4 regions of the Marinobacter sp. LV10R510-11A genome follow, and region 1 is predicted to be linked to each of the others. Evidence: predicted binding sites of a transcription regulator. Region 1 holds the regulator's gene; each other region holds the start of a gene.
The links. The regulator sigma-54, encoded in region 1, starts transcription at its own class of promoters, with help from an activator protein. The targets are predictions, from matches to a motif close to ANTGGCATNNANNTTGCTNT.

Region 1 (7,548 bases):
CTGCTTTTTGACACGATGAAACACCCGTTCGATTGTTTTGCTGAGCGGGAGCAAGTAAACTCGGCAGAGAACTTGCAAGGGCTTCACCATATGTCGCCAAGTAGCCGACATATAAAGATTTTTTTGGCCGATGCAAGAAATTCCGAGTGGGTAGAGTGACGGATCCTGAGCGATGGTTATGAAAGCCTCATTACAATTAAAGCTGGGTCAGAGCCTAACAATGACGCCCCAGCTGCAACAGGCTATCAAGCTTCTGCAGTTATCAACTCTCGACCTTCAGCAGGAAATCCAGCAGGCCCTGGAATCCAACCCCCTGCTGGAAACCTCTGAAGACGACGACCAGGTTGAAACGCCGTCGGCAGACGATGATCATAATCAAGACAACACCCCCGACGAATCCTCTCCGGATGCGGCTGCTGACGCTGCCAGCTCTGACTGGGATGAGAGCGAAAGTGCCCCCGACTGGCAATCTGAAAACGAAATCCCCGATACGCTTCCCGACGATCTTCCCGTTGATACCGCCTGGGAAGATGTTTACCAGTCCGCCCCTACCCCGGCTGCGCGGAATGACGACGAAAGCGACCACGATTTCGAAACCCGGAACTCTCCAACGGAAACACTCAGGGATCACCTTGAGTGGCAGCTGAACCTCACCACCTTTAACGAGCGCGACCAGGCCATTGCCCACGCGCTGATGGATGCGGTAGACGATCGCGGGTATCTCACCAGCCCTGTTGAGGATATCTACGCAGGCTTAGCCGACGATGCGGATGAAGACCCTCTTGAGATGGATGAAGTGGAAGCCGTTTTACGTCGGCTGCAGTACTTCGACCCGCCTGGGGTTTTTGCCCGCGACCTTCAAGATTGCCTGCTAATCCAACTAAACCAGCTGCCACCCGAGACCCCTTGGCTCGCCCAAGCACGGCTGGTTATCACCCATTACATAAACCTGCTGGGCAATCGCGATTATGCCCAGCTGCTTCGCCGCAGCCGGCTTAAAGAAGACCAGTTACGGGATGTGCTCGCCTTAATTACCAGCCTCAACCCGCAACCCGGCGACATCATTGATCGCACTGAACCGGATTACGTGATCCCCGACGTTATCGTGCGCAAGCACAACGACCGCTGGCGAGTGGAGCTGAATCCTGACATTGCGCCGCGCATACGCGTGAATGCCAGCTATGCTTCATTAATAAAGCGAGCTGATAGCAGCGCTGACAACACCTACCTGCGGGACCAACTGCAGGAGGCGAAGTGGTTTATCAAAAGCCTGCAAAGTCGGAACGAAACACTGCTGAAAGTTGCCACCCGCATTGTTGAATATCAGCAGGGTTTTCTTGACTACGGGGAGGAAGCGATGAAGCCGTTGATTCTCTCGGATATTGCCCAGCTTGTGGAAATGCATGAATCGACCATTTCGCGTGTAACCACGCAGAAATACATGCACACGCCACGGGGTATCTTTGAGCTGAAGTACTTTTTCTCCAGCCACGTCAGCACCGACGAAGGCGGCGAATGTTCCTCTACCGCTATCCGCGCCATGATCAAAAAACTGGTTGCGGCAGAAACACCGAAAAAGCCATTGAGTGACAGCAAGATTGCGGCCATGCTGGGAGAACAAGGAATCAAGGTGGCGCGGCGTACGGTTGCAAAATACCGCGAGGCGATACACATTCCGCCCTCAAACGAACGCAAGCGCCTGGTTTAAACTCGGCATTTTTTACCGACGTATAGGGATTTCGCAGGCACGTTCATGTGCCCGCACATCATACCGGCTCCCCCCGAGCCGGAGTGGATGACAACAGGAGACGTCTATGCAACTCAACATTTCAGGCCATCACGTAGAGCTGACTCCCGCATTAAAAGACTATGTATCCGAAAAATTTGAACGGCTAGAGCGACACTTCGACCATATCAGTAACTGTCAGGTGACTCTGGAAGTGGAAAAAGTTCGTCAGATCGCGGATGCTACGCTCCACGTGGTGGGTGGCGAGATTCACGCAAAGGCGGAGAACGAGGACATGTACGCAGCAATCGACGGGCTCGTCGACAAGCTTGACCGGCAGATCCTCAAACACAAAGAAAAGAGTGTAGACAGGATGCAGGGAAACATCGCCCGCTAGGCGATTGTTTTCAGGCATGTTATCTAATCAGGCTGCGGCACGGGCAACGTGTCGCAGCTTTTTTAACAGAAACACGGTCGATTCATGAGTGACACATCCCTGACAATAGACAACATTCTTGCGCCGGAGCTGACCCTGTGCAAAGTGCCCGCGTCGAGCAAAAAGCGGGTTCTGGAATTCATTGCCGAGCAGATCCACCAGCACAATCCCGCTCTCAGCGAGGGCCAGATTTTCAACAATCTGATCGCCCGTGAGCGACTGGGCAGCACCGGAATCGGCCAGGGAATAGCGATCCCTCACTGTCGCCTAGAGGGGCTCGAAAAGGTTATTGGCGTGCTGATGACTCTGGAAGAAACCGTCGAATTTGATGCTATTGATAACCAACCGGTGGATCTTTTGTTTGCACTTGTTGTGCCCAAAGAAGCCACTAGCGAGCATCTTGAGTTGCTGAGCCAGCTTGCGGAAAAGTTCAATGAGCGCGCTTTCTGCGACCGCCTCAGGCTGTGCAAAGATGCAAGCACGCTTTACCAAAGCATGACCGCCGAAAGCGGCTGATATCCACTCTGACAACAGGCTGTTTCACCATGAAGCTGATCATCGTCAGTGGCCGGTCCGGCTCCGGCAAGAGTACCTCCCTTCACGTACTGGAAGATCTGGGTTACTACTGTATTGATAACCTGCCTATCGGGCTTTTATTCCCTCTTACGCGGGAGGCAGCTGACCAGAGCCCTCCGGGCCGGCTCGACAAAATGGCGGTCAGCATAGATGCTCGCAACCTATCTGCCGAATTGGCCAACTTCGAAGAAATTTACCGCAAGCTTCGCAAGGCCGATATCCAGGTAGAGATCATTTACCTGGATGCCGATGAGCAATCATTGCTGCAGCGATTTCACGCCACCCGTCGCAAGCACCCTCTAAGCGATGACAAAACATCCCTCAGAGAAGCCATCAACAGCGAGAAGGGCCTGCTGGAGCCACTTGCCAAGCTTTCAGACCTCTACATCAATACCAAAGGCCTGTCGATGTACGAGCTGCGGGATATGGTTAAGCAGCGTGTGGCCGGCCGTAAAGACCAGGAGCTGGCCCTGCTATTCCAATCTTTTGGCTTCAAACACGGTGTGCCACTGGATTCCGATTACGTGTTTGATGTGCGCTGCCTACCGAACCCGCATTGGGATACCAGCCTGCGTAAGTTTACCGGCATAGATCAGCCGGTTATTGAGTTTCTTGAGAACGAGCCTGCCAGCCTAAAAATGGTGAACGATCTTATTGGCTTTCTGGAAAACTGGATTCCGTCTTTTGCCGACAGCAATCGAAGTTATATGACTATTTCTATTGGCTGCACCGGCGGACAGCACCGATCGGTTTATGTTTGCGAACAGTTGGGGCGGCATTTCCGCGAACACAGCAGCAACGTGCAAGTACGTCACACTGAATTGCGGCACTTGCAGGCCCGGAAAGAGATCTGATTTGTCCGTGATACGCCATCCTATTGTGATTATAAATAAACTTGGACTGCATGCCCGGGCAACGGCAAAACTCGTTGCCACCGCATCACGATTCGACAGCTCCATAAAAGTCTGTGGTAAAGGCCGTGAGGTGGATGCAAAAAACATTATGCAGGTTATGATGCTCGCCGCTAGCAAAGGCACAGAAGTGGAACTGGTGGTCGATGGCACGGATGAGCAACACGCTATCGATGCCCTTGCTGCTCTCATTAATGACTATTTCGGGGAAGGCGAATAGGTCGCCTTTTTCACAGCAGCTCCCTGCGGCTCCCTGCAACTCTTTCTCACGCGCGCTGGCTAACTCCGTTATAATGCGGACGTTTTCTGTCTGCAGGTGATTCATGTCCGAAATTCTGGAAAAAAGCCAAGCCCGCCAGCGTTTACGTTCACTGAGCGAAGCGCTAGACAGTGGTGCGCTAAAGCAAGTTGCCCGTATTCTCAACGGCGGCCTGAGCCCCAGTGATATCGCCCACCTGCTTGAATCTTCGCCGCCACGCCAGCGCGCCCTGCTGTGGAATTTGGTAGAAAAACAGCTAGAAGGCGAGGTTCTCCAGTACCTGAACGAGGATATCCGTGCCGAATACCTGAGCCGGCTGAACGCCCAGGAACTGGCGGATATTATTGAGGACTTTGAGTCCGACGATCTGGCCGACCTTCTTCAGCAGCTGCCAGACAAGGTGATCCAGGAAGTTCTGGGCACCATGGACGAACAAGACCGGAAGCGGGTCGAAGAGGTGCTTTCCTACCCGGAAGACACCGCCGGCGGCCTGATGAACACGGACACCATCACCGTACGCCCCGATATCAACATTGATGTGGTATTGCGCTATTTGCGCCTGCACCGGGTGCTGCCGCCGATGACCGATAGCCTGATTGTGGTGAGCAGGCGAGATGAGTTTATTGGCATGCTGCCCATCACAAAGATGCTCGTTTCCAGCCCAACCGCAACCGTGCGGGAAGTGATGGATACGGACATTGAACCCATCCCTGTGACCCTTTCAGATACCAAGGTTGCAACCCTGTTTGAGCGGTACGACCTGATTTCCGCACCGGTTGTGAACCAAGAAGGCCACCTGCTGGGCCGGATCACCATCGATGACGTGGTGGATGTTATCCGGGAAGATGCGGATCATTCGCTAATGAGTATGGCTGGCCTGGATGATGACGAAGATACGTTTGCGCCCGTCTGGAAAACCACCCGGCGCCGGGCAATCTGGCTAGGTGTTAATCTGCTCACCGCGTTCATTGCCTCTGGCGTCATTGGCCTGTTTGAAGAAACCATCGCCAAGGTGGTTGCTTTGGCGGTACTCATGCCCATCGTGGCTAGCATGGGAGGGATCGCCGGCAGCCAGACCCTCACACTGGTTATCAGAGGTATGGCCGTAGGGCAGATCAGCGGGGCCAATGTGGGCTGGTTGCTGAATCGGGAGTTTCTTTCGGGTATTCTAAACGGCTTACTTTGGGCAGTGGTTGTGGCAGCCGCGGCCACCGCCTGGTTTCAGGACTTACTGATAGGCGCCATTATTGCCGCTGCGTTGGTCATCAATCTGGTCGCTGCGGCGCTGGTGGGTACCGTGCTGCCGCTGTTCCTGAAATCCCGTAACATCGACCCAGCTTTGGCCGGCAGCGTTATACTAACAACCGTCACAGATGTGGTCGGTTTTATGTCATTCCTTGGCCTTGCGACCATTTTCTACGCGTGACCCGACAAACCTGGATGTAATCATGATCGACGACACTCAAGACGAAGCCCCGCAGTATTCCGGGCCGAGTAAATCCCAGCTCAAGCGGGACATGCACTCGCTGCAGAACATGGGCAAGCGCATGATGGAGCTAAGCAACGAGCAGCTTGATACGCTTACCATCAGCGATACCCTGAGAAGTGCCATTGAAGAATCCCGCAAGATTCGGCAGAACGAAGCCAAGCGTCGCCATTTGCAATATATCGGCAAGATTATCCGGCAAGAAGACGACCCAGAAGCGGTGCGACGAGCTATAGACGCTTTCGATTCGGGAAGTGAAGAACACACCCGCCGCCACCATCTGGCCGAGCGCTGGCGCGACCGGATGATTGCCGACGGCGACTCCGTAGCGGGCGAGTTTTTTAGTTACTGCCCAAGTGCGGACATACAACACCTGCGCAACCTGGTTCGCAACGCCCGCAGAGATGTAGAGAAAGAGAAAAACACCGGGCAAGCCCGCAAGCTGTTCCGTTATCTGCGGGAATCCGTTGACGAAGCGGAGGCCTAATTGCCGGTATCAAATACCTGGCGCAGATCCACGCTAGGCTCTCCCCAGGTTCCGGTCACATCGTAGGTGGCGCTGGTCAGTTTGCTCAGTGGGTCGCCCAGTACTTTATCCAGTACGAAAAGCGCGCCTCCGATGGGCGCGCCGGCCCCCATCAACAAGGCAGCCAGCGGCAGGTTCTGCGTCAATGGCAGAACCACCACTAGGCGCATATCGAGAATCTCATTTGCCAGATTGGTGCTGCCGCTGAGCTTGAAGGCGCCTGACGGCCCAACCACCTGAAGTTCAGGGTCCATTGTAAGCAGGCCATCATTAAGGCGCGCCTTGCCCGAGATGGCATCAAAGGCGACACCGCGCTCATACAGATCCGAAAAGTCCAGTTTAAGCCTGCGCCAGAGGGTATCGGCGTTGAGCAGATTGAAAATCCTGAACACTTGCGCGCTGTTGTTACGCTCCAAAATCACGCCGTCATCCAGGCGCATGCTGACGTTCCCGCTGAGGCTCGCAAGCTCGAACTCATCAGGGCGCCCTGGCCAGTCCAGCTCCAATTCGATGTTGCTCTGCTTATTAGATAGAGGAACCTCCGAAGCAAAAAGTTCGCCTAAGTCTGCCAGCGCGCCGCCGGCTATAGACCCGGAAAATTGGCTGGTTTCCCTGTTATCTACAACACTCCAGGTCATGTCGCCCAGCAACGTGAGTGACTTGAGCCGCCCTTCAATGCCGGTGACATTTAACTTCTGCTGCTCCGGTCGCAGATGGAAGGCCCAGCGCCCCAGACTGTCGCCATTGAGTTGTAGCTCTGATATGTCAACATCCACATCCGGCCAGTTCGCCATATCCATCGCCCGGAAGGCTTCAAGTTGCTGCTCCCAGGTCAGCAGCTCTGGCGCCTCCTTCGCTCCAGCCTCTTTACCAACTAGGCGGAGCACTTCAAAATCCGCAGTAACAAGGCCAAGGTCGTCGGGTATGACAATCCGGCCAACGGCCCGTTCAGAGCGTGTGCTAAGAACCCAGCGGTCACCAAGATCAAAGGCCTCAAGATCGATGTTTGTGAGGGTTTGCCCCCCCAGATAGAGCTCTGTGAAGGTAAGCTCAAGCCCAGACCTTTTCCACAACAGATCAAAGGTTGCGCGATCCTCCCAGGTACCGGAAATACCCAGACCGCCTTCCGCTTCGGTATCTATTTCTGCAACCAGCGGTGCAGACTGCCCCGCCTCTTTTGAAAACGGCGCCGGCCAGTCAATGGCTAACCCTTCGAGGTTGGAACGGATCGTTAGCCGTGGAGTATCGCCAGAAGCCACATCCAACTGCGCAGAGTACTCAACCGTACCGCTAAGTCCGTATTGGCTCTCCTTGGGCACGCCGCCAGCTGTTTCGGGGCCCGCGATACCAACTTGGCGAAACACGCCGGGCACAGCCAAGGTGCCGGCTTGCCGTATCCTGAGCACCTCGCGCCGTCCGGGCTGACCCGAACCGGTCTGGCTGAATGCCACTGTGACCGCCCTGCCAAGAAACCTAGCGTTCAGGGGCGCACCAGAAAAACCTTTTACGGAATGATACGTCAGGGCACCTGAAATACGGTCCCAGCGCAGATCTGCCTCGGGATAGTTTACTGAGCCGTTACTTGTACGCACGTTCGCCTCAACCACGGGTGTTGCACCATCCGTTAG
Region 2 (7,548 bases), 420 kb from region 1:
GTGCTCAAGCATATGGGCCCGAAAGAAGTTCAGCGGGTGGGTGTTGCCATGGCCCAGATGAAAGACGTCAGTAAAGATGACGTCTCTTACGTTCTAACTCAGTTCGTGGACGCTGTGGGTGGCCAGACCGGTTTGGGCGTGGGTAATGATGACTATATCCGTGCCATGCTCACCCAGGCTTTGGGGGACGACAAGGCTGCCAGCCTGATCGACCGCATTCTCATTGGTGGCAATACCACCGGCTTGGATACGCTGAAATGGATGGAGCCAAGAGCCGTCGGCGACATCATCCGCTACGAGCACCCCCAAATTCAGGCCATTGTTATCTCTTATCTGGATCCTGACCAAGCCGCCGAAATTCTTGCGACCCTCGATAATAAAGTACGCCTCGACGTGATGCTGCGGGTTGCTTCGCTTGAAAGTATCCAGCCCCAGGCCCTGCAGGAATTGAACGACATTCTGGAGAAACAGTTCTCTGGCGGTTCAGCGGCCCAGACCAGCCGCATTGGTGGTGTAAAGCGTGCTGCGGACATCATGAACTTTATGGATCGCAGTATTGAAGGCACTCTGCTGGATTCCATCAAGGATATGGACCCAGATCTAGCGACCACCATCGAAGACCTCATGTTTGTGTTTGATAACTTGAAGGATATTGAAGATCGGGGTATTCAGGCGCTGCTGCGAGAAGTGTCTTCAGAAGTGCTGGTTGTCGCACTCAAAGGTGCCGATGATGGAGTTCAGGAAAAGATCTTCAAAAACATGTCCAAGCGCGCTGCCGAGTTGCTGCAAGACGACCTTGAGGCCAAAGGCCCGGTTAAAGTGAGTGACGTGGAATCGGCTCAGAAAGACATTATTACCATTGCCCGTCGCATGGCCGAAGCGGGAGAAATCACGCTTGGCGGTGCGGGTGAAGAAATGATGTGATGAAAGACCCCTCCAAAGATCTCAATCGTATCCCCAAAGAGCAGCTAACCGCCTATGAACGGTGGGAGCTCCCATTGCTGGATGCCCGTGGCAACGAGGTTGCCCGTGAGGAGGAACTTAGTGTCAAACCTCTGACAGCCGGAGATATCGCCGAGATTCGCGAAGCTGCGCGGGAAGATGGCCTGAACGAAGGCCGGGAACAGGGTATGCAGGAAGGCCGCTCTGAAGGTTACGAACAGGGCCACAAGGAAGGGCTAGAAGCCGGCCTAGCTGAAGGGCGAGAGCGTGGGCAGAGTGAAGGTTACGATGAAACCCAAACTGAAGTAACCGCGAGCTTAGAGCGCCTGGAGCAGTTGCTGGGCGAGCTGCTTTTTCCGATACGCCAACACCAAGATGAGCTTGAAACCTCTCTGCTAAACCTCACCATGGTGCTCGCCCGGGCGGTGGTCTATCGTGAATTGACGATCGATTCGTCACAAATCCGGCAGGTGGTGCGCAGGGCGGTTGAGGCACTGCCCTCAACGGCGGAGAACGTCCGTATTTATGTTCATCCAGACGACTACAGTGCGGTTCGTGACGTGGCGGAACGTTTTGAGGCGACAGCCTCCGTTGTGGAAGATGATAAAGTGTTGCCTGGCGGCTGCCGGGTTCAAACCCGTAACAGCCTCGTCGACTTTACCGTTGAAAAACGCTTTCAGCGTGCTGTGCAGAGCATGTTAGAACAGCAAATAGATGACAATGAGAACGACGAGCCCGAAGAACTGGGCTCCCCGATGGATGATCTGACGGACTTTCAACGGGATGTACTGAGCACGCCGGATAACACCCCGAACGAAGACAGCCCTATTGAAGACAACCCGATAGAAGAAAACCCCACCGAAGGCGAGCGTGATGACGACCTCCCTGGCTGATCGTCTGAACCTATATCAGACCTACTTGCGCACGGATCTAGAGCCCGAGCTTTCCGGCCGCCTGACCCGAATGGTAGGGCTGACGCTGGAATGCGTTGGCTGCCCTATGGTAGTGGGTGACCGTTGTGTGATCAAAGGTCAGGGTACGGGTACCGTTGAAGCCGAAGTTGTGGGGTTTGAGGATGACAAAGTATACCTGATGCCGCTAACCGCCATTGAAGGCCTGAAGCCAGGCGCCATGGTGGTTCCGTTATCCTCTGCCAGCCGTGTTCCCGTTGGGCCCCTTATGCTGGGCCGCGTTGTGGATGGCAGTGGCGAACCTCTCGATGGTAAAGGGCCGCTTCAGGCCGAGGCCCGGGTTCCCCTTACCGGCGAAATCATTAACCCTCTCAATCGTGCCCCCGTGCGGCAGTCTATGGATGTAGGCATCCGAGCTATCAATGCTTTGTTGACCGTTGGCCAGGGACAGCGGTTGGGGCTTTTTGCCGGCAGTGGCGTTGGTAAAAGTATGCTGCTAGGCATGATGACCCGGTTTACCGATGCCGATGTCACTGTGGTTGGGCTGATTGGTGAGCGGGGCCGGGAGGTTAAGGAATTTATTGAAGACATTCTGGGTGAGGAGGGGTTGGCCCGATCGGTTGTAGTTGCCTCTCCAGCTGATGACTCACCATTAATGCGCCTGCGAGCAGCCATGCTCGCCACACGGATTGCCGAATATTACCGCGACAAAGGCAAGCGTGTGCTTTTGCTGATGGATTCGTTAACTCGATACGCCCAAGCCCAACGTGAAATTGCGCTGGCGGTTGGTGAGCCCCCGGCCACCAAAGGTTATCCACCTTCCGTATTTGCCAAACTGCCGCAGTTGGTGGAGCGCACAGGTAACGGCTTGCCCGGAGGCGGTTCGATCACCGCGTTTTATACCGTGTTGACTGAAGGTGACGATCAGCAGGATCCTATTGCCGATGCAGCTAGGGCGATACTCGATGGCCACATTGTGCTTTCCCGCCGGTTGGCGGAAGAAGGGCACTACCCGGCCATCGACGTTGAGGCTTCCATCAGCCGTGTGATGCCGCAAGTAACAGAAACCGAACACTTCGCCCGTGCCCAGCGCTTCAAGCAGGTTTATTCACGCTACCAGCAAGCGCGGGACCTGATCAGTGTGGGCGCTTATGTGAAAGGCTCCGACCCGGAAACCGACTTTGCCATAGCCCATATCAGCAATATGCGCCAGTTCCTGCAACAGGATCTAAACGAACGCGCTTCGCTGCCAGAAAGTATTGAGGGGCTGCTATCGGTTGTGCCCGAGCGGTACTCCCCAGAACGCCGGAAATCTGCCGTTCCTGATCCTGCGGCTGCCAGCGCCAACCGAGGTGATGGTTGATGTTGCGTTCCCAACGCCTGGGGGTAGTGCTTGCTCTGGAAGAGCGCAAAGAGAAGGAAGCGCTGGGGCACATGGGCAAAGCCCGTGAACTGGTGGAGCAGCATAGCGAACAGGTGAAAAACTTAAATCGCTATCAGCAGGAGTACCGGGATCAAATTCGCAATAGCCAGCATGGCGTGGTGCAGGTCAGCCGGTTACAGGCATGGCAGGCATTTATTGCGCAACTTGATCAGGTTATTGTGCAACAACAAAAGCAGCTGGCCCAGGTCGAGGCGGTTTTTGACACCCGCCGGCAGGAGTGGCAGCGAGCCTGGGAGCGTCGGCGAGGCATGGAAAAATACATCGCGACCTGTCGTCAGCAAGAGTCAAAGGCGCAGGATCTGCAGGAGCAGAAACTATCCGATGAGGCGGCGGGCCGTGCTTTTACGCGTCGCCGCCGTTAACACTTGCGCTGAATCCATCGTAATTTTATGCAAACTGGCGGTGCTGGGCTATCCTTATACAAACAGGCTGCGTGAACCATGGCAGCTAGATGCTTCAGCGAATACCACCGGAGGTTTTGCGGATGCCGATTGAAACCCGCAGCAGTCACGACGGTCAAACCCTGATTATCAAAATAGAAGGGCGCTTTGACTTCAGTACCCATCAGACGTTTCGCGATGCATACGAGCATGGCGGTAAAGATGTCGGCGGCTATGTTGTGGATTTGTCAGACGCGACTTACCTCGACAGTTCCGCGCTAGGCATGTTGCTCCTGTTGAGGGACTATGCCGGGGGTGACAATGCCAGCATAGCCATTGAGAACTGCAACAACGATGTCCGCAAAATTCTAACCATTTCCAATTTCGAGCAGCTGTTCACCATCCGGTGATTGCTCAGGCCGCTGGAACCGTTCATGGAAGAGTCTGCAGCAGAAAGTGGCCCCCTGAAAATACTCATTGCGGACGACAACGATAGTGACCACCTGATACTGAAGGCGCTGCTCAGGCGTCTTGGGCACGATGTTCTGCTGTGCTGTTATGGTTGAAGCGAATTTTGAGCTCAATCAACTAAATATTTGGAATGGCGGCTTGCCCGATATGTGGTTGATTCGGTCGTGTACGGAGCGGTCTATTCTGCCATCTCGACATTTACCGCTGGGTATTCTAGATGCTGAGCAGTTTAACGCTGAAATGATACCCGTGAGATCTCAGCCCGGTGACCGGTTGTTGTTAATGACCGATGGCGTGCGCCGTGCGGTCGAAAGCGCGGGCTCTGATGGGCATCCGTTCGATGCGCTGATGAATGGAATACAGAGGTTTACCGGGCATCGCTACTATTTCGAGCGCGCCGCGCGCTTGGACAGAGTGAGCGGCCATTATATTCGGTTCAGCTTTTATCACGAACTTATGCACTGGGGTGGGCGTTTGAGTATTGTTTGTGAAGACAGCGGTCGAGGGTTTGATTTCCAGAGGCATCCGGTACTGCAATCCACGGAGATGGCGCAGAGCGGCGCCCGTTATGGGGGCCGGGGCTTGGCTTTGTTAAAGCGGCTAGCGAAATCTATCAGGTTTCACGAACAGGGGAATCGGGTGGAAATCGTTTATGATTGGTACCTTTAATTAGCACTTTTAACAGATACAAGGGAGTTGGTCATGGTTGATAAGCCACACCTTGATGAAGAAGCTCTGGCAGAGCTTCAGGACGTAATGGAAGACGAGTTTGAGATGCTGATCCAAACCTATCTTAAAGACTCACGTGAGCGAATCGAGAGCCTGAAGGCGGCGATGAATGAGGGGGAGGCAGATGCCTTTGCCAAGACTGCCCACAGTTTTAAGGGTAGTTGTATCAACATCGGGGCTCCGCGTCTTGGAGAGCTGTGTCGGGAAGCGGAAAAAACCGGACAGGACGAACGCCTGAGTGACGCGCCCCCCTTGCTGGACGCCATTGAGGCGGAGTTTCAGCAAGTGATAGATGGCCTTCACACGTTGATGGCGCGCGGCGCCGGATAAAATTATTAGGCAACGACAGAATCTGGCTGGCATTGCTTTTGCAACTGTTTTGGAAACCGCCTGCAAAGCAGTCTTGAAATGGACTGAATCAGGCATCTACGGATCAAAAGCGGCAAGAGGTTGCCATGACACAGATGGTTCTTCCCCAGACTCCTGCGCCAGGGATGCAGAATGATGCCGGTGCACCAAAAACCGGTTCCGGTCGTGACAGTGGTGCGGGTGAAAGCCGGTACGACTCCGTCTCCCGTGCGGAGCAGAAACGTCTCGATCGCCAGCAATCCGAACGTAATGACGAGGCCCGGCAAGCCGACGCCAAAAACGCCAGAAAAGAAGACAGTGCGCAGTCAGCGAGCCAGGCCGAGCCGGCCCGAAAAACTGGCGAATCTGGCAACGGCGGCAAGGCCGCCGCAAAGGACGAAGGCCATGTGGCTGTTGAAGAGGCGGTTAATGAGGCTGTCGGGAAGGGTGCGGAGACAGCGCCTGAAATGGAAGCCTTAACAACTCCGCTGACCTTTACCCAGTTGCAGGCCTTGTTACAGCCCGCCACTGGGCAGGCGACAGTGGCCGGGGGTGCAGCCGGCCTGGCCGCGAATAATCCAGTACTAATGCAGGGCGCGGGGCTTGTTGAAGGTAAGCCTGGGCAGGCTGGGACAGGTGGATTGATGGCCGGCTTGCAACTAATGCCGGCAGCTGGAGAAAAAGCGGGTGCCAAGGACCCCTCCAGCCTGCTGACCGGCACCCGGTTTGAATCCGCTATAGATTTGGTTTCTCAGCAAAGCACCAACACCTCCGGCAAACTGGCGACAGAAACGCAAGTGCCCCTGAGGAGTTACGCGACATCGGTGGATGTGCCTGTAAACCACGCAGAATGGGGGGACAAACTGATGGGAAAACTCAGCTGGCTCACAGCCAAAAATCTGTCGGTTGCTGAGATTCATCTCACTCCGCCTGACATGGGGCCGATGGAAGTCCGTGTTCGCGTCCAAAACGATCAGGCCAGCATCACTGTCCACACTGCGAACCCGGTGGTTCGGGATCAGCTGGAACTGCATTCGCACCGGCTTCGTGACATGCTGGGTGAGCAGGGGCTTTCTCTAGCTCAGTTCGACGTCTCCAGCAACTCCCAGAACCAGTCGGGAGAGCAGGGTACAGGCGACGGAGAAGGTTCTTCTCCCGGCTCAGGTACTGCGCTTTCAGCTGTCGAAGGTGGTGGTGAGGAGATGCAGGCCGGCAGTCTTGATCTGAGTTGGAACGGCGCCGTCGATATTTTTGCCTGAGCGGTATTGCCGTAACTGAGCATTACTCGCTAATCCCCCGTTTGCCCATCCCCCCTTGCGACGCTAAACTGCGGTTCTGAGTGGAGGGTTGGGCCTTCTGGCCCGCCCTTTGCAGTCAATCTTTAAAAGTCATGGAAAACGACCTTCATTGACGGATTTCTGGCGAAAACACTATGGCAGAAAACAGCACAGCTGAGGCAGTACCGGCCAAAAAAGGTAAACTGAAGCTCATCATCCTTCTTACCGTTGTGGTGATACTGGCGGTTGCCCTGTCGGTCGGGGGAACCCTGTGGTTCATTGGTGGCGGCCTACCCGGAATGGGTGACGATGCCGGGTCGGAAGGTGAGGTGGCAGAAGAGTCCTTTACACCCAGCGTTTATCTGGCAATCGAAAAAGCTCTGGTAACGACGGTTCAGGGTGAGGGGCGTCAACGTTACGTCCAGGCTTACGTGGCCTTCGGGGCAACAGATCCGCAGGCACTAACTGCAGCCAAGCTGCACTTGCCTTTGATACGCAGTCAGTTGGTGATGCAACTTAGTAATAGCAGCTTTACGGAATTGCAGACGCCGGAAGGCCGGCAGGGTTTGGCTGACAATATGCTGGCCACGGTTAATCAGGTGCTGGAGCAGGAAGGTGAGCCCGCAGTTAACCAGGTGCTGTTTAGGAACTTCGTGGTGCAGTAGGTTGTGTAATAGAGCCCACACAAGGGCAAAGCTTTTCAGCGGCAGGACAAAGTATGCAGGATTTACTGTCACAAGATGAAATTGATGCGCTCCTCCACGGCGTGGATGACGGTGACGTTGATACTGATGAAGAAGCTGACGGGACCGGCATAAAAGATTACGACCTCGCCAGTCAGGATCGTATTGTCCGTGGCCGGATGCCTACGCTGGAAATGATCAACGAGCGCTTTGCCCGTTACACTCGGATCAGCCTTTTTAACCTGCTGCGCCGCAATGCCGATGTCTCCACTGGCGGCGTCCAGATCATGAAATTTGGCGAATACATCCACACCCTTTACGTGCCCACCAGCCTGAACCTGTGCAAGATTCGCCCGTTGCGGG
Region 3 (7,548 bases), 1.5 Mb from region 1:
TTGCGCAGATCTGCTGGAGCACTCATCATGTACGCGGATCACTCATGGCGCTGAAACCGTATAGTTTTGTTCGTGTTATGCGGAGTACGACTAAAGGTTAACAGTATTACGTATAACCCACAATTCACAGGTGTCGCTTGGGTGATATCCGATCAGAATTTAGCTACCGGAAACTATAGATATGAGTTCAGTCACTGACTTTTTGCTCAACCGGGCATCTGAGCCGCGGCTGGAGGCGCCGGCCCCCGATGCCGCAACGCTTGACCGGGCCTTTGCCTGTGCATCCCGCGCGCCGGACCATGCCTTGCTGCGCCCGTGGCGTTATCTGGTCATCGAAGGTGATGGTTTGAAAGCCCTGGGTGAGCTGCTTGCGGCCGGGTACTCCGATATGAGGGGTAAGACCGATGAGAAGAAGTTGGAGATAATACGTAATAAGGCACAGCGTTCTCCCATGATTATTGTCGGAATTGCTTCACCAAAAAAGCACCACAAGGTGCCCGAGGTTGAGCAGATACTTTCAGCCGGTGCAGGCATGGGCTTTCTTGGGCTGGCTTTGCAGGATGCCGGCTACGGGGTTATGTGGCGTTCAGGAGAGTTGTCCCACTACCCCATGGTGCACAAAGGGCTCGGCCTTGTAGAAGGGGAGTCTGTAACCGGCTTTTTATATACCGGGACGGTGTCCTCCACCAAACCTGCAGTTCCCAGGCCGGCATTGGCCGAATTTGTTGCACGCTGGCCTGCGTGATGAAAAGGTATGGTTCCTCCGCTATTTCAATGGGGGAAACAGCTTGCCGCTTTAATTAGGGTTTGCCGCTCCTTTCCCTGCACTTTTACCCCGTTTCCTCCCGTAACTCGCTGAAAGCGCCTTGATTCACAGGGCTTCCAAAAGCTGGCATCAGCATTGCTTTAGTTCTGCCATAGAACAAATCCGGCAAAGTTTTAACCGTCGGTGACAGGATTTCGGAGGTTGTATGGCGATCACTTTTGATAAAGCTCTTGGCATTCATCAGCACGCGCTGGAAGCCAGAGTTAAGCGCGCTGAAATTCAGGCGAATAACATGGCCAATGCCGACACGCCGGGCTTTAAGGCTCGAGATATGGACTTCCAGGCCGTGATGCAAAGGGCCCAGGACAACATGAGTGGCTTTGGCATGGAGAAAACCCACGCGGGCCATATGGATACGTCGGCAGGCGCAGGGGATTCGGACTTGCTGTACCGGGTGCCGAATCAACCTTCAGTAGATGGTAATACGGTTGACTCGCAGGGTGAACAAACCCGGTTCATGCGTAACGCGATGGATTATCAAGCCAGCTTCCAGTTTCTTAACAGCAAGTTTACCGGCCTGACTAAAGCCATTAAAGGCGAGTAAGCCGCCGTTCAACGATTAGCGAAGGAGAGACATCATGTCACTGGGCAGCATTTTTGACATCGCCGGTTCCGGCATGACAGCGCAATCGCTGCGGCTGAATACCACCGCCTCAAACATTGCCAACGCTGAAACAGCCAGTTCGAGCACGGATACCACTTACCGCGCACGCAAACCGGTTTTCTCAGCTATTCAACAGTCCATGATGAACCCGGGCCAGCAAGGCCTTGGTGCTCAGGCGGGAGAGGGTGCAAGTGCGGGTGTTCGTGTGGAGGGCATTGTTGAGAGCGATGCCGAGCTGCAGATGCGCTACCAGCCCCACCACCCGGCGGCTAACGAAGACGGCTATGTATTTTATCCCAATGTGAATGTGGTGGAAGAGATGGCAGATATGATGTCGTCTTCAAGAAGCTTTCAGATGAACGTGGACATTATGAACACGGCCAAATCTATGATGCAGCGCATCCTGACACTTGGTCAGCAGTAACGGGGCGAGGGCCGAATCATGAGTGCAATTAACGCAACACAAGCTTCTGACGTACTGGGTGATTACAGAACCCAGCAGCAGGATGGCGCCAACGGCAAAGGTGAGCTTGGCAAGAACGAGTTCATGGAATTGATGCTGGCGCAGCTCAAAAACCAGAACCCACTGGAGCCCCAGGATAACGGCGAGTTTATTTCGCAGCTTGCGCAGTTCAGCTCGCTGGAAGAGATGCAGAAGCTCTCCGGTTCGGTTGATGATGTGGTTGGACAGTTCCGCTCTACTCAGGCGCTTCAGGCCTCGGCGATGGTTGGCAAGACCGTTCTTGCGCCTTCCGAAGTTGGGATCTTGGGAGCTGAGGGCGAAATTTCGGGCAACATTCAGGTACCAGCCTCTACCGGCGGTGTGCGCTTGTCTATTCAGAGCCCTAACGGTGAGCTGGTGCGCCAGATTGATCTAGGCAATAGCGCGGCAGGTGTTAAGGCGTTCAGCTGGGATGGCAAGGACGGCGACGGCAACAGCTTGCCGCCCGGGCCATACAAGATTGTGGCTGAAGGGTCTTATCCGCAGGGCAGTGTGCAGCTTCCGACCCTTGTTAGTGCCAATGTAGACAGTGTTTCGTTGGGCCAGGGTGGCTCCGTTACTCTGAACCTGGCGGGCATGGGCTCTATTGCACTATCAGATGTTAAACAAATTAATTAATACCGGTGTCAGACCAGGGGTGAATTATGGCTTTTAATACAGGGCTCAGTGGCCTTAGGGCGGCAGCGGTTGATCTGGACGTAACCGGCAACAACATTGCGAACGCCAGTACCGTTGGATTTAAAGGCAGCCGGGTACAGTTCGGTGATCTGTATGCCAGCGGTTTTCTAAGCGGTGGCAGCAACCCGGTTGGGGATGGTGTAAGCGTTCAGAACGTAAAACAGTCCTTCAGCCAGGGTAACATCAGCTTTACCGACAGTGGTCTCGACATGGCCATTAGTGGTGATGGTTTCTTTATGCTGAATGACGGCGGCGAAACCCGCTATTCCCGCGCTGGCCAGTTCGCCATCGATAAAGATGGATTTGTGGTGAATAACCAGTCTATGCGGGTTCAGGGTTACACCGCCGACGATGACGGTAATCTCTCTGGTATCCGGGGCGATCTGGAGATTGGAACCGATAACCTGGCGCCGCGCCGAACCACCAACCTACGCTCTGACCTAAACCTGGATTCCCGCGAATCGGTGCTTGAATCCCGGGTGCGTGATGTTGGCCCCCTGGCATTTAACGATATCAGCGGCGAGCAATTCCAAGTGACGTACACCGACGGAACGCCTGCTTATTCGGTAGATTTGAGTGGTTTAACCACCGCAAGTCAAATTGCAGACAAGCTCTCCAATGCGCCGGGTTTGAGTGCTTCAGCGACAACAACCGCGAACGTGCCACTCATCGACGCCGATATTGCAGCGGCAGGCACCTCCTTCGAATTCAATCTAAGTATCAATGGCGCACCGCTTCAGATAGATACAAGCAGCGTGAACACGCTTGAGGATTTGAGGGCGGCGGTTAACCGCTCAAGTGATACCGCCATTTCCGCCGCTATTGTGGATGATGGCGGTGATAACAACGTGCTACGCGTAAGTCATAACCAGGGCGAGAATCTTGATATCACCTACACAGGTGGTTCGGTGTCGGAAAAAGGCGATATCAATGCGACCGGCGAAAGGACGATTGCGGGCGTTGATGTCACTGGAACCTCTGGCAATAATTTTGTTACTGAATACGGTCTGTCCCCCATCCGTATAACCAATGAGTTCAACCCGCAAGATCAGCGTACATATAATCACGCCACATCTACGTCGATCTTCGACAGCTTGGGTAACTCTCATGAGTTAACGCAGTTTTTTGTTAAAAGCCCTCCGCCCGGAAACGGCGTAGGGGTGAGTGAATGGTCTGTTTACTTGCAGATTGATGGCGAGATGGCTGCCGGTACGGATACTACGCCCTATACGGCGAGATTTGATCAGGACGGTACTCTGCAGTCCATTAATGGTGATGCAAATGGCGAAATTCTAATCGCCGACTGGGTGCCAAAGGATAAGAACGGCCAGCCTAACGGCGCCGATGGTCCTCCCGCACCGGGTGCAACGGTGGTTACTCCGATCCCGGATCCACCGACCACGTCAGCCTTCGTGTTGAGCCTGGGGGAGACTACCCAGTATGGCGCGACGTTTGGGGTTGATGACCAGCGCCAGAATGGCTACACCACCGGTCGGCTTTCTGGTCTTGATGTGTCTACTCAAGGTGTTCTGTTTGCCCGCTATACCAATGGCCAGTCCAAGGCCCTTGGGCAGGTTGCACTGGCTTCGTTTAACAACACAAATGGTTTGTCACCGGTAGGGGATACCAGTTGGGTTGAAACCTTTGAGTCGGGCCAGCCGGTTGTTGGCAAGCCAGACACAGGAACATTAGGCGGCATCAAAGCCAGCTCTGTGGAGGAATCCAACGTGGATCTTTCGGCCGAACTGGTGAACCTGATTATTGCTCAGCGCAACTACCAGGCGAACGCCAAAACTATTGAAACCTCCGATGCGGTCACTCAGACCATCATCAACCTCCGCTAACTGGCTTTGATGTAAATATGGCATGACTCCTGCAAGAATGTCTGAAAGAGCACTGGAAACAGTCAAAATTCCGGCAGGGGTTTACCCATGGACAAAGCACTTTATATCGGTATGTCTGGCGCCAAGCAGAATATGCTATCCCAGCGCGCCCATGCCAATAACCTAGCTAACGTAAACACCACAGGCTTCAAGAAAGACTTTGCCCAGGCCCGGAGCATGCCCGTGTTTGGCGAGCACCATCCTACCCGTGCCTACGCCATGGCAGAGCGCCCCGGTACCGATCTATCTGCCGGAGCGCTGATGGAAACCGGCCGAAAGATGGATGTCTCTCTGAAAGGTGAGGGCTGGCTGGCTATTCAGAACAATCTTGGCGAAGAAGTCTTTACCCGCTCCGGCAGTATGCAAGTTGATGTGAATGGCATGGTGCGCCTTTCTACTGGCGAAATGGTGCTGGGCAATGGTGGCCCGGTCGCTTTGCCTCCCTTTGATAATGTGCAGATTGGTGCTGACGGCACTGTCTCTATCATTCCAGTAGGCGGCCCCCCGGATCAGCTGGTGCAGGTCGATCGTCTTAAGTTGGTAAATCCGCCGCGAGAAGCGCTTGAGAAGGGCTTGGACGGGTTTATTCACCGCAAGCCCGATCAGGCTATTGATGGCGGAGAGCCCGCAGATGCTGCGTTGCGTGTAGCTTCCGGTTTTCTTGAAAGCTCAAATGTTAATGCGGTGGAAGAAATGATCTCCAACCTTCAATTGTCTCGCCAGTACGAGATGCAGGTGAAGGTTATGAGCACGGCAAACGAGAATTCCGAAGCAACGGCACGGCTGTTGCAGAACCTTTGATAGCTTTTGAAAAAAACGTGAAAACAACGCCAGCCTGGCGAGAAGCGGCAAACTTTAGCCGCACGCCAGACATCGGCAAGGAGTATTAAATATGCATCCGGCTCTTTGGGTTAGTAAGACGGGTCTCAGCGCCCAAGACACCAATATGACCACCATTGCCAACAACCTGGCGAACGTAAATACCACGGGCTTCAAGCGAGATCGGGCGGTATTTCAGGATCTGTTGTACCAGATCAAGCGACAGCCTGGCGGCATGAACACGCAAAACTCTGAGCTGCCCTCGGGTTTGCAATTGGGCACCGGTGTGCGAGTGGTCGGCACTGTAAAGCAGTTTAGCCAGGGCAACCTTCAGATTACCGAGCAGCCTCTCGACCTTGCAATTAATGGCCGTGGCTTTATGCAGATCCAGCTTCCGGATGGCCAGTCAGCCTATACGCGGGATGGTCAGTTCCAGCTCAACGCAGACGGCGACATGGTTACGCCGGATGGTTACGCACTTCAGCCGAACATCAACGTGCCTGCGAACGCCACAACCGTAACGATCGGCAAAGACGGCACGGTAACTGCCATCACCGATGACCAGGCTGCACCGATTAATCTGGGCCAGATCACGTTGGTGAATTTCATCAACCCGCAGGGCCTGCAGGCGATCGGCAACAACCTGTTCAAGGAAACCAACGCCAGTGGCGATCCTGCCGAGGGCGAGCCGGGTTTGGCCGGGCTGGGTTCTCTGGAGCAGGGCTCGATTGAGTCGTCGAACGTGGAAGTGGTTGAAGAGCTGGTGAACATGATTACTACCCAGCGCGCCTATGAGATGAACTCGAAAGTTGTCTCCACAACGGATCAGATGCTCCAGTTTATTACCCAAAACATTGGCTAATATTCTGAAAGGCTGAGGTTTTAAGATGAATGGTGCGAAGCACGAGATGGGGAGCGAGCTCATGAAACCGACTACATCAACCTGGTTAATCAAGCCGGTGGGAACCTTGGTGCTGGTTTGGCTGCTTATCTTGTTGCAGGGATGTACCGCCATGAGCCGGCCACGAGCCGAGCCGGACGATCCCGCCTACGCACCTGTGCGTGCTCAGGCAATGATGCAGCGTGATCCGGAATCCGGAGCTATCTACCAAAGCTCGCGGAACTACAATTTTTACGGGGACACGGTAGCTCTGAATATTGGTGATGTACTCACAGTCACGCTCAATGAATCCACCCGCGCCAGTAAGAATGCTGAAACCAAGATCAGCAAGGATAGCGATATCGCGCTACTGGAACCCAACATTCTGGGCAAAAACAATATTGGCATTGCGACGTCCATCAAGAATGAAAGGGACTTTAAAGGCAAAGCAGAGGCAGACCAGAGTAACAGCCTGGCAGGCAGCATTACGGTGACGGTTATTGAAGTTTTGCCGAATGGTGTCCTTCGGGTTCGTGGTGAGAAGTGGCTGTCGCTGACCAATGGCGATGAGTATATCCGCCTGACCGGGCTTGTGCGCCCGCAGGATATTGCCCCAGGCAACATAGTGGCTTCCAGCCGCATTGCGGATGCCCGCATCGCCTACGGCGGCACAGGTGATTTTGATCAGGCGAACCAGATGGGCTGGCTGGCCCGGTTCTTCAACAGTGAGTGGTGGCCCTTATGATGATACGCCGATGCTTCGTTCTCTCGCTGATGCTTGCTGTAATGGTGGCGCCGGTGATGGCAGATCGCCTGAAGGATCTGGCGCGGATCAAAGGTGTGCGTAATAACCAGCTTGTGGGCTATGGCCTGGTAGTGGGTCTGCATGGCACAGGCGACAAAGCACCCTTCACCAATCAAACATTCCGCAACATGATGAACCAGTTCGGTATCACGTTGCCAGAAGGGGTGAATCCGAACCTCGCCAACGTAGCGGCGGTTACCGTGACAGCTAACCTGCCACCGTTTGCCAAGGCCGGCCAGGATATAGACATCACAGTTTCGTCTATCGGTAACTCAGACAGCTTGCGGGGAGGGATGCTGCTGATGGCACCTCTCAAAGGCGCCGATGGTAACGTTTACGCCATGGCGCAGGGCAGTCTTGTAGTAGGCGGATTCGGTGCCCAGGGTAAAGATGGTTCACGCATAACAGTGAACGTGCCCAGTGTTGGCCGTATTCCTAACGGGGCAACGATTGAACGCGAAATAGCCTCTCCCTTTACCCGCGGCGATACGATTACGTTTCACCTTATGCGCCCGGATTTCACAACGGCACGGCGAGTGGTGGAAGTTGTC
Region 4 (7,548 bases), 1.8 Mb from region 1:
GCCAAGGGCGACCATATGTTGAAATCCCGGTCTGTTTCAACAATAGCCACGACGCCGGTAGTGGCGCCGGATTTAACCATGAAGATATCATTCCGCTTAGGGCTATATTTTCGAGAGTATCGTCGATGTTCATCATGGGCGATGAATCGCGCCTTGGAGAAATTTATTTCACCTTTTGAAACGGCTTCCGCTGAGATAAATAGTACGCCTTCATCTAAAAACTCGGGGGTTTCGTGTGGGCCATCAGTAATTGGGGTGGCTACAATATGTTTTAGAGCTCTAAAACTCCACGAGTCTGGAATCTGATCGAACTCAGGAGTATTGGTAGTTTTATAGTTGCAATATGCTATAAAACTCATGCCGACAACTCCTCAATCATCTTTTTGATCCTGTTGGTACAGTGCTTGAGATCCGAGTCAATCTCGTCCAGCGGTCGAGGTGATGTGAAGACGTAGAATTGCCGGTTAAACGGAATCTCAAAACCGATAATACCCACCTCGCCATCCTGCTCATCCGTTTTGGACTCATCGATCCAGGCATCCGGCACGTGGGGTATCACCTGCCGCTCGAAGTAGTCGTACACCGACTCACCCAGGGGCACGTTCTCGTTATCCCGTAAACTGCTGTCAGGCTCTGGTTTGCCTTTGCTTTCACAGATATCCGCTTCCGGGTCACGTTCGCTCAACGCATTCATTAAAGCTTTGAGCTGCGGTGTGCCGGGGTAGACCTGGTGTTCAGTCAGCGAGGCTTTCAGTAGCTTCTGGAACCGTGGGCGGTTCTGGTAGAGGATGTTGCTGTCCATGGCGCGACAGGCGGCGAGGATTTTCCCCTGCTCTTCCGCCGGCATTTTCTGGATCGCCTTTTCTTCCGTGATGCGCGCAATACGCTCCTCAGAGGCCTGGAAGTTCAGGCGTAAGGGGCGCTCTACCGTTATGCGACGGTAGCCAAACGCGTCGTTGGGGAAGATCTTGCTCTTCTCCGTTTTCTGGAATTCCCCATAAAGCCGAACAATCTCATCCTGGTCGGCCTCACTGACAAGCTGGCGCTTGCTGCCCAGGGATTTGCGCATCTTGGATGCCCGGTCAGAGGCGTCAATCAGCTGAACCTTGCCCTTACGGTCTGCAGGCTTGTTGTTGGACAGAATCCAGATGTAGGTGGAGATGCCAGTGTTGTAGAACATGTCCGTGGGCAGGGCGACGATGGCTTCCACCATATCGCTTTGCAGCAGGTAACGGCGGATTTCGGATTCACCACTACCGGCACCACCGGTGAACAGCGGCGAGCCGTTCAGAATGATGCCAATGCGCGAGCCGCCATCCCGGGGGTCGCGCATCTTGCTGACCAGGTGCAGCAAAAACAGCAGGGAGCCATCAGAGACTCGTGGCAGGCCCGGCCCAAAGCGGCCATCAAAGCCTTTAAACTTGTGCTAATCAGTGACCTGCTTTTGGACCTTTTTCCACTCCACCCAAAACGGTGGGTTGCTGAGCATAATGTCGGCTTTTAAGTCGTAAAGCTGGTCGTCGGAGAGGGTATTACCCAGTTTGATTTGCTCGACCTTCTGGCCCTTGATCAGCATGTCTGCCTTGCAGATGGCGTAAGACTCCGGATTCAACTCCTGGCCGTGCAGGGAGACGGTCACCTTGTCACTGACCTGCTGAATGTACTCATCCCCTTCTGAGAGGAAGCCGCCTGTGCCAGCGGTGGGGTCGTAGATGGTGACGATGCTGTTGGGCTGCAGCTTATGTTCCTGGCCGGTCAGCACCAAGGAGGTGGTCAGGTGCACAATGTCACGGGGGGTGAAGTGTTCCCCGGCGGTTTCGTTGGAGCTTTCGGCAAACTTGCGAATCAGCTCTTCGAAGATCAACCCCATGCCGAAGTTGGAGATGCGTTTGGGGTTAAGGTCGATGCTGGCGAAGCGTTGCACCACCTGGTAGAGCAGATTGTTAGCACCGAGCTGCTGTACAAAATCCTCAAAATGGAAATGCTCGAAGATCTCCCTGGCATCCTGGCTGAAGGACTGCACGTAGCTCATCAGATCGTCAGCGGTCTGAGTGTCTGACAGCGAACCTAGTGACAGCGGTGAGGCATTGAAAAAGGGCTGCTCAGCTTCGCGCAGGAGCAATTTCTCGCGCACGGCGTCTGGCTTATCAACATGCGCCCTGGCGCCGACCAGCAACTTGTCCTTGGTGGGCTCCAGGACACATTCCAGGCGCCTTAATAGAGTGAAGGGGAGAATGACGCGGCCATACTGGGACTGCTTGAAATCGCCCCGTAGAAGGTCTGCTACGGACCAGATAAAGGCGGCGATCTGACTGTTATTCTCGGCGTTCACTCGGGGACGACTCCATGCGGTTGGTATTCTTAACTGGTGACTGCCCGAGGGTAGCCCAGAGAAAATTGTTTTGTGAGGGGTGAGCTGGAAATGGAGTAATAAACCCGTGGCTCTTCCTGAGGCAATACCATACCAGAATTCAAGAGTTTGGATGAGAGCCAGCTCTGCGATTTCCGAGGGGGCTGATAAACTGGAATTTACTGGGAAGGTCTTTTAAAGCGAAGAGTTGCGATCCTGATTGGATCTTGATGGAAGGGTAACTGGCGCCCTCGGCAGGACTCACATTAACCATTAACTAATTGATTAATATAAGTATTAAATTTATTAATTTTCAATATACCCCTTTTTATACCCCCAGATAAATCTAGATAAACGGGATTGGTTCCCATTGTTAGAGTTTCGTCCATAATTCTATCGCTTGCTAATAGGTTTAAGTATCATTCAATAATTCAGGGTTTTGCACTTAGTCGAATGCCAGCAGTGGTCTAGTCAGCTCTTCATTATTCTATGGCAAGCCCTCGGTAAAGTAGACACCTGATAGCTTTGCACTAAACGCTGAGTCTACAGGTGGTGGTGGTGAGCGGAAAGCGATACTCCGAGGAATTCAAAATTGAAGCGGCCAAGCAGATTGCGGAACGGGGCTATAAAGTATCCGACGTGTGCCGAAGACTGGGTATGGCAGTCTCTAATGGATCAAGCTTTATGGTGACCCCGGCAGTCAGCATCAGCACATCACGGAGCAGCAGGATGAGCTTCGCCAGCTTCGTGCCGAACTGCGTCGGGTGATCGAGGAGCGCGACACACTAAAAAAGGCCGCGTGGTACTTTGCCAAAGAGTCCGAGTAAAGTATCGCTTCATCAGGGCTCACCAGAATGAATTTCGGGCCCGTGTCATGTGGCGAGCCTTGGGTGTCCACTTCAGCGGTTTCTATGCCTGGCGACACATACCCGAGAGCCCGCGCACCAAGACCAACCGCCGCCTGGTTGGTTTGATAAAACAAGCCTGGCTCGAAAGCGGTGGCGTGTATGGCTACCGGAACATCGCGCTGGATATGAGGGGTCTTGGTGAACGATGCAGCAAGAACTGGGTTTACCGGTTGATGACGGCGGAAGGTATCCGTGCTCAGCGCGGCTACAAACGCCACAAGGGCTATTACGGCGGCAAGCCCGCCCATGTTGCACCAAACCATCTGAATCGAGAGTTTGAGGCCTATAAGCCGAATGACCGATGGGTGACTGACATAACCTACAGCCGTGCCTACGAGGGCTTCCTGTACCTTGCAGCGGTTCTGGACTTGTTCTCACGAAAAATCGTTGGCTGGTCCATGAAATCGCAAATGCCGACAGACCTAGTTATGGATGCGCTGCTGATGGCCTCCTGGAAGCGCAGACCTAAGCAGGAGGTCTTGATCCACTCCGATCAGGGCTCACAGGACACCAGCCGCGAATGGCGGGACTTCCTGAAAGATCACCGGCTCAAACCCAGTATGAGTCGGCGCGGCAACTGTCACGACAATGCCGTTGCTGAAAGCTTCTTCTCGTTGCTCAAGAGCGAGCGGGTAAAACGGAAAATCTACAAGGATCGGAAAACAGCTCGTCAGGATATCTTCGATTACATCGAGATGTTTTATAACCCGGTTCGCCGACATGGCAATAACGGTGGGCTTTCCCTCGTGGATTTTGAAAAGCAGTATTTTATGAAGCTGTCAGGTGCCTAGAATCTTAAGGCCCTGCCAATCGGTAGAATAGCAAAAGGCACTGATTTCCTGGGGGGTTCAGTTCAGCCCCAGTGGCTTAAGTTGGCAATAAAGACTCTGGAGAATTTCTCTGTTCGACTGCATCGGCTTTGTGATCAAAAGAAAACCGCCCCTGATCTGGAGGCGGTTCTTGGTGACTACGTAAGGCATTGGTGGAGATGGGTGTTTGCCGCGTTGAAAGAAGGGCTAACTAAGCCTTTAATGCTTGTACCTTGCGGCGACGAGACAAACCCAACCCGGCGAGGCCCAAGCCTAACAATGCAAGTGATCCGGGTTCCGGGACAGTAGCAACGGGGGCGGACCAAAGTGCGTAAACATGGTTCTGCCAGCCGATACTACTAAGACTAGTGGCCGCGGCCAGCGCAGCGCTATAAACTATGTCGCCTCGGAGGTTGGACGAATCTACGTTTCCCGCGACAGCTACGTTAGCAGCCGGAATACCGTTGTCGGAAGTGAAAAATGAATACGGCGTGTTAACGATGCAGACACCCGGAGCACCTCCAGTGCACCCGAACGTCAATTGAGGATCGGAATCGTAGGCGAGACCGCCCGCTACATCGAGAAAGACCTGATCAAGTAAGGCATTAGACGCAAGCTCAGCCGCTGCATAATCAGAAAAGACAAACGTAGAAGGGTCGCAGCCACTAAAGACGGAATCACAAGATCCGTTTTCAAAAGCAACATCATATAGACTGGTACCAACTGTAACGCTTTTGGCTCCCACGAGGATGCCGTCATTAAACTCCAGTATAGGATCAGCCGTGACCGATCCGAACCCTGTGAGCAACAAGAGTGCAATCATCAGTTTCGGCACTAAAATAACCTTTCTCATAAAACCCCCTCTGAATTCAATATGTTGTATAATAACCTTATTAACTCGCTGGGAATTCGGGACAAGTCATGGATGATCCATGGCAGCCTCGAACCGCACATCATCAATCAATTCCACATAAATCGGTCTAAGTGGTTATTCCTTAACGTGTATAAAAGAAGCAAATATTCTGCCATGTTACACAAACTGTTTTATTTCGGTGACCTATAAAAAAATCGGCTTGGCGAAGACAGTTAAGTGTAAAAAATACTGACATATATGTTGTTCTTACTGGCCCTGCGGGAAATTGGCCCGTGGTGACCCGTGGTGACCCGTGGTGAATGGAAGAACGTCAACGTTTTCGGCTGCAGGCGATGATCTGCCTTCAATGAGGTCCGAGATCGAGAATGACAGGCTAAACATTCGGAACTATCAAAACCGGTTCTATTCGAAACGCATTATTTTTCGAAGCTATCAGACGTTTAGAACATCTGGGGCTTGCCAGTAAAAATTCCCGACGTTCATGGGGTATAGACGCTCATTCGATTCACAAACACTCCCTTGAGGTTTGCATGCAACGGCAAGCCTCAAGTAATAGTGTGAATGCTGATACTGGCTCCAATCCGCTAGACCTTGCGTAAGGCGGTAATGACACAAGTGCTATTTTTGGCGAGATCACTGGCGCTTTAAACGGGCTGACGGACCAAGAGATGATTGTAGGGCTGGCGCAAATTGGTCGGCTTGGGAAATCTGCGCCCTAGCCATGTTAATTCAAGATTACAGCTTCCATAGCTCAAAAGACCGCGTGCCACTTCCGTCTGAACGTGTGCAGTCCACCCACAAAACTGGACCGCCCTTGACCGGCGTTATGCTGTGCATGATGCGGCAGGCATAAGTTTGCCCCCCGTCGTCGAAGAACAACTCGCCGGTATCAGATCTGCTTGCATCAGAACGGGCGTTGGCGGCAGGACTTGCGTCGTTCTCCCAAAGTGGCGTGCCTTCAGGAAGCCGATAGCGGAGAACACTGATCGCTTCCCCGTCACGAATTCTTTGCACGGAGCGATAACCCGGAACCATGACTTTTTCCTCCGTGTCGCGGGTGTGAAAAGTGCCAGCGTAATAACCCAGGAATTCTAGCCCACCAACGGGCCCACTCTCACCGTCTATATTCAACAGCAGCTCACCGGCATTGCTGCCAAGTGACCATGTAAAACTTCCGGTCTCTACAGGATCGCTCAAAATCTCACCTGATTAGCAATGAAGCTCAGCCGACCGAATGACCCGCTGAGGCCGTGGCGCGCAGCGCACGGCCGCGATGAGCAGCCGTGTCGGCAGCGCCCTGAGATCAAAGCGGCGGTTGAATCGATAGCTGAACGCGGCAAGGTAGCGCGCCGCATACTTCTGGAAGCCGAAGGCATGGTACGTCCCCGACAGGCTGGTCTTGAGATTGCCAAGCACGGTATTGATCCAATGGAACTCGGGCACGTCCCGGGGTTTGCGCCCCGCCACCACGGTGGGCTGATGCGTACAGTCTGCGCTGGTGACGGCACCGAAGCAGGCCAGACCGTCGGAGTATACCGTGCTGCCAGGCCGCAGCGTCGTCTTGGCCCACTCGGCGATCGCCTCACGGCTGAAGGCCGCGACGGGGGTGAGCCTGACGTACCGCGGACGGCCCGCCTCGTTGAGCGAGACGGCGGCCACGAACGGTACCTTGTTCTCCGATCCGCGTCCGGCCTTGCCGCCGCTGCGCTCGCCGCCCAGGTAGGCATCGTCGATTTGCACTTGACCATCGAGGACGTAGCGCGCCTCGCGCTCCACCATCGCCTCCATCACCTTGTGGTGGATGAGCCAGGCCGTCGGGTAGCTCACCCCGAGGTCACGCTTGAGGGCCAGCGACGACAGCCCGGTCTTGGCCTGGCTGATGAGGTGGATCGCCAGGAACCAGGTGGCCAACGGCAGCTTGGTGCCCTGCATCAGGGTACCGGCGATCAGCGAGGTCTGGTGGCGACAGGCGCAGCACTGGTACAGCGTATGGTGCCGCCGACGCACCCGAGAATAGGCCGTGCCCTCGCAGCGCGGGCAGCGAAAGCCGTTCGGCCAGCGCGTCTGCTCTAACGCCGCCGCACACTGCGCTTCGGTCCCATAGCGCTCGAAAAACTCGGGCATCGACAGGCCGGGCTGGAACTGGATGGGGTTCATGGCCATGGCGTCATCCTCCATCGAGAAGCTATACGTATATACAGTATAGCGCTCGCCGCCATAAAGAAAAGCCGGGCTGACGGTCGTTGCTAATCAAGAAATCTCATAGCCACCCGTTTTATCTGCCTCCAGAGTCAAAAAGCTGTTCTCGCCGGTTAAGTGGGTGCCACCAGAGAATTCCGTAAATTCGCCAGTGACCAGCTGATCGTTGAAGCGATCAACGCCGGTTCGGACGAAGTACTGCACCTCAATCTGGCGGTCAGCTCCAAGGTCAATGTTACAGCTTGCGGTAAACCGGTTACGGTCGCCTGAAAGAATCGTGCAGGTATCCCGGATTGCACCGTTAGTGAAGCTGAATGTCCGGCCATCGACCTGCCAGGTAATATCGGAAGCATTCTGACTGCTGCAAAGGTCCTCGGCGCGAGCACGAGTGCCGATCCAGCCTCTGTC

Region 2: a site for sigma-54 is predicted at 5,233-5,252, ahead of CPH80_RS01745 (flagellar hook-length control protein FliK). Genes of this name have one in related genera too.
Region 3: a site for sigma-54 is predicted at 889-908, ahead of flgB (flagellar basal body rod protein FlgB). Genes of this name have one in related genera too.
Region 4: a site for sigma-54 is predicted at 5,078-5,097, ahead of CPH80_RS22375 (PEP-CTERM sorting domain-containing protein). Genes of this name have one in related genera too.

Annotation. Positions count from the first base shown of each region.
Region 1 covers NZ_LT907980.1:4,352,221-4,359,768, reverse strand. Annotated here, with positions in the region: gene CPH80_RS21010 (RNA polymerase factor sigma-54) at 179-1,708, shown strand; gene hpf (ribosome hibernation promoting factor) at 1,815-2,123, shown strand; gene ptsN (PTS IIA-like nitrogen regulatory protein PtsN) at 2,208-2,678, shown strand; gene rapZ (RNase adapter RapZ) at 2,708-3,592, shown strand; gene CPH80_RS20990 (HPr family phosphocarrier protein) at 3,600-3,869, shown strand; gene mgtE (magnesium transporter) at 3,973-5,334, shown strand; gene yjgA (ribosome biogenesis factor YjgA) at 5,357-5,881, shown strand; gene CPH80_RS20975 (YhdP family protein) at 5,878-7,548, opposite strand, start outside.
Region 2 covers NZ_LT907980.1:338,887-346,434, forward strand. Annotated here, with positions in the region: gene fliG (flagellar motor switch protein FliG) at 1-924, shown strand, start outside; gene CPH80_RS01715 (flagellar assembly protein FliH) at 924-1,835, shown strand; gene fliI (flagellar protein export ATPase FliI) at 1,816-3,216, shown strand; gene fliJ (flagellar export protein FliJ) at 3,216-3,659, shown strand; gene CPH80_RS01730 (STAS domain-containing protein) at 3,782-4,087, shown strand; gene CPH80_RS22875 (hypothetical protein) at 4,112-4,243, shown strand; partial or broken gene CPH80_RS23250 (hypothetical protein) at 4,236-4,397, shown strand; gene CPH80_RS01735 (ATP-binding protein) at 4,398-4,817, shown strand; gene CPH80_RS01740 (Hpt domain-containing protein) at 4,851-5,207, shown strand; gene CPH80_RS01745 (flagellar hook-length control protein FliK) at 5,333-6,484, shown strand; gene fliL (flagellar basal body-associated protein FliL) at 6,658-7,167, shown strand; gene fliM (flagellar motor switch protein FliM) at 7,221-7,548, shown strand, end outside.
Region 3 covers NZ_LT907980.1:1,431,924-1,439,471, reverse strand. Annotated here, with positions in the region: gene CPH80_RS06875 (adenylate/guanylate cyclase domain-containing protein) at 1-29, opposite strand, end outside; gene CPH80_RS06870 (nitroreductase) at 182-745, shown strand; gene flgB (flagellar basal body rod protein FlgB) at 972-1,370, shown strand; gene flgC (flagellar basal body rod protein FlgC) at 1,405-1,854, shown strand; gene CPH80_RS06855 (flagellar hook assembly protein FlgD) at 1,873-2,550, shown strand; gene CPH80_RS06850 (flagellar hook protein FlgE) at 2,577-4,454, shown strand; gene CPH80_RS06845 (flagellar basal body rod protein FlgF) at 4,542-5,294, shown strand; gene flgG (flagellar basal-body rod protein FlgG) at 5,386-6,174, shown strand; gene flgH (flagellar basal body L-ring protein FlgH) at 6,236-6,937, shown strand; gene CPH80_RS06830 (flagellar basal body P-ring protein FlgI) at 6,934-7,548, shown strand, end outside.
Region 4 covers NZ_LT907980.1:1,726,077-1,733,624, reverse strand. Annotated here, with positions in the region: gene CPH80_RS08255 (restriction endonuclease subunit S) at 1-359, opposite strand, end outside; partial or broken gene CPH80_RS08250 (type I restriction-modification system subunit M) at 356-2,332, opposite strand; partial or broken gene CPH80_RS08245 (IS3 family transposase) at 2,909-4,049, shown strand; gene CPH80_RS22375 (PEP-CTERM sorting domain-containing protein) at 4,279-4,920, opposite strand; gene CPH80_RS08235 (hypothetical protein) at 5,677-6,138, opposite strand; gene CPH80_RS08230 (IS1595 family transposase) at 6,151-7,104, opposite strand; gene CPH80_RS08225 (hypothetical protein) at 7,192-7,548, opposite strand, start outside.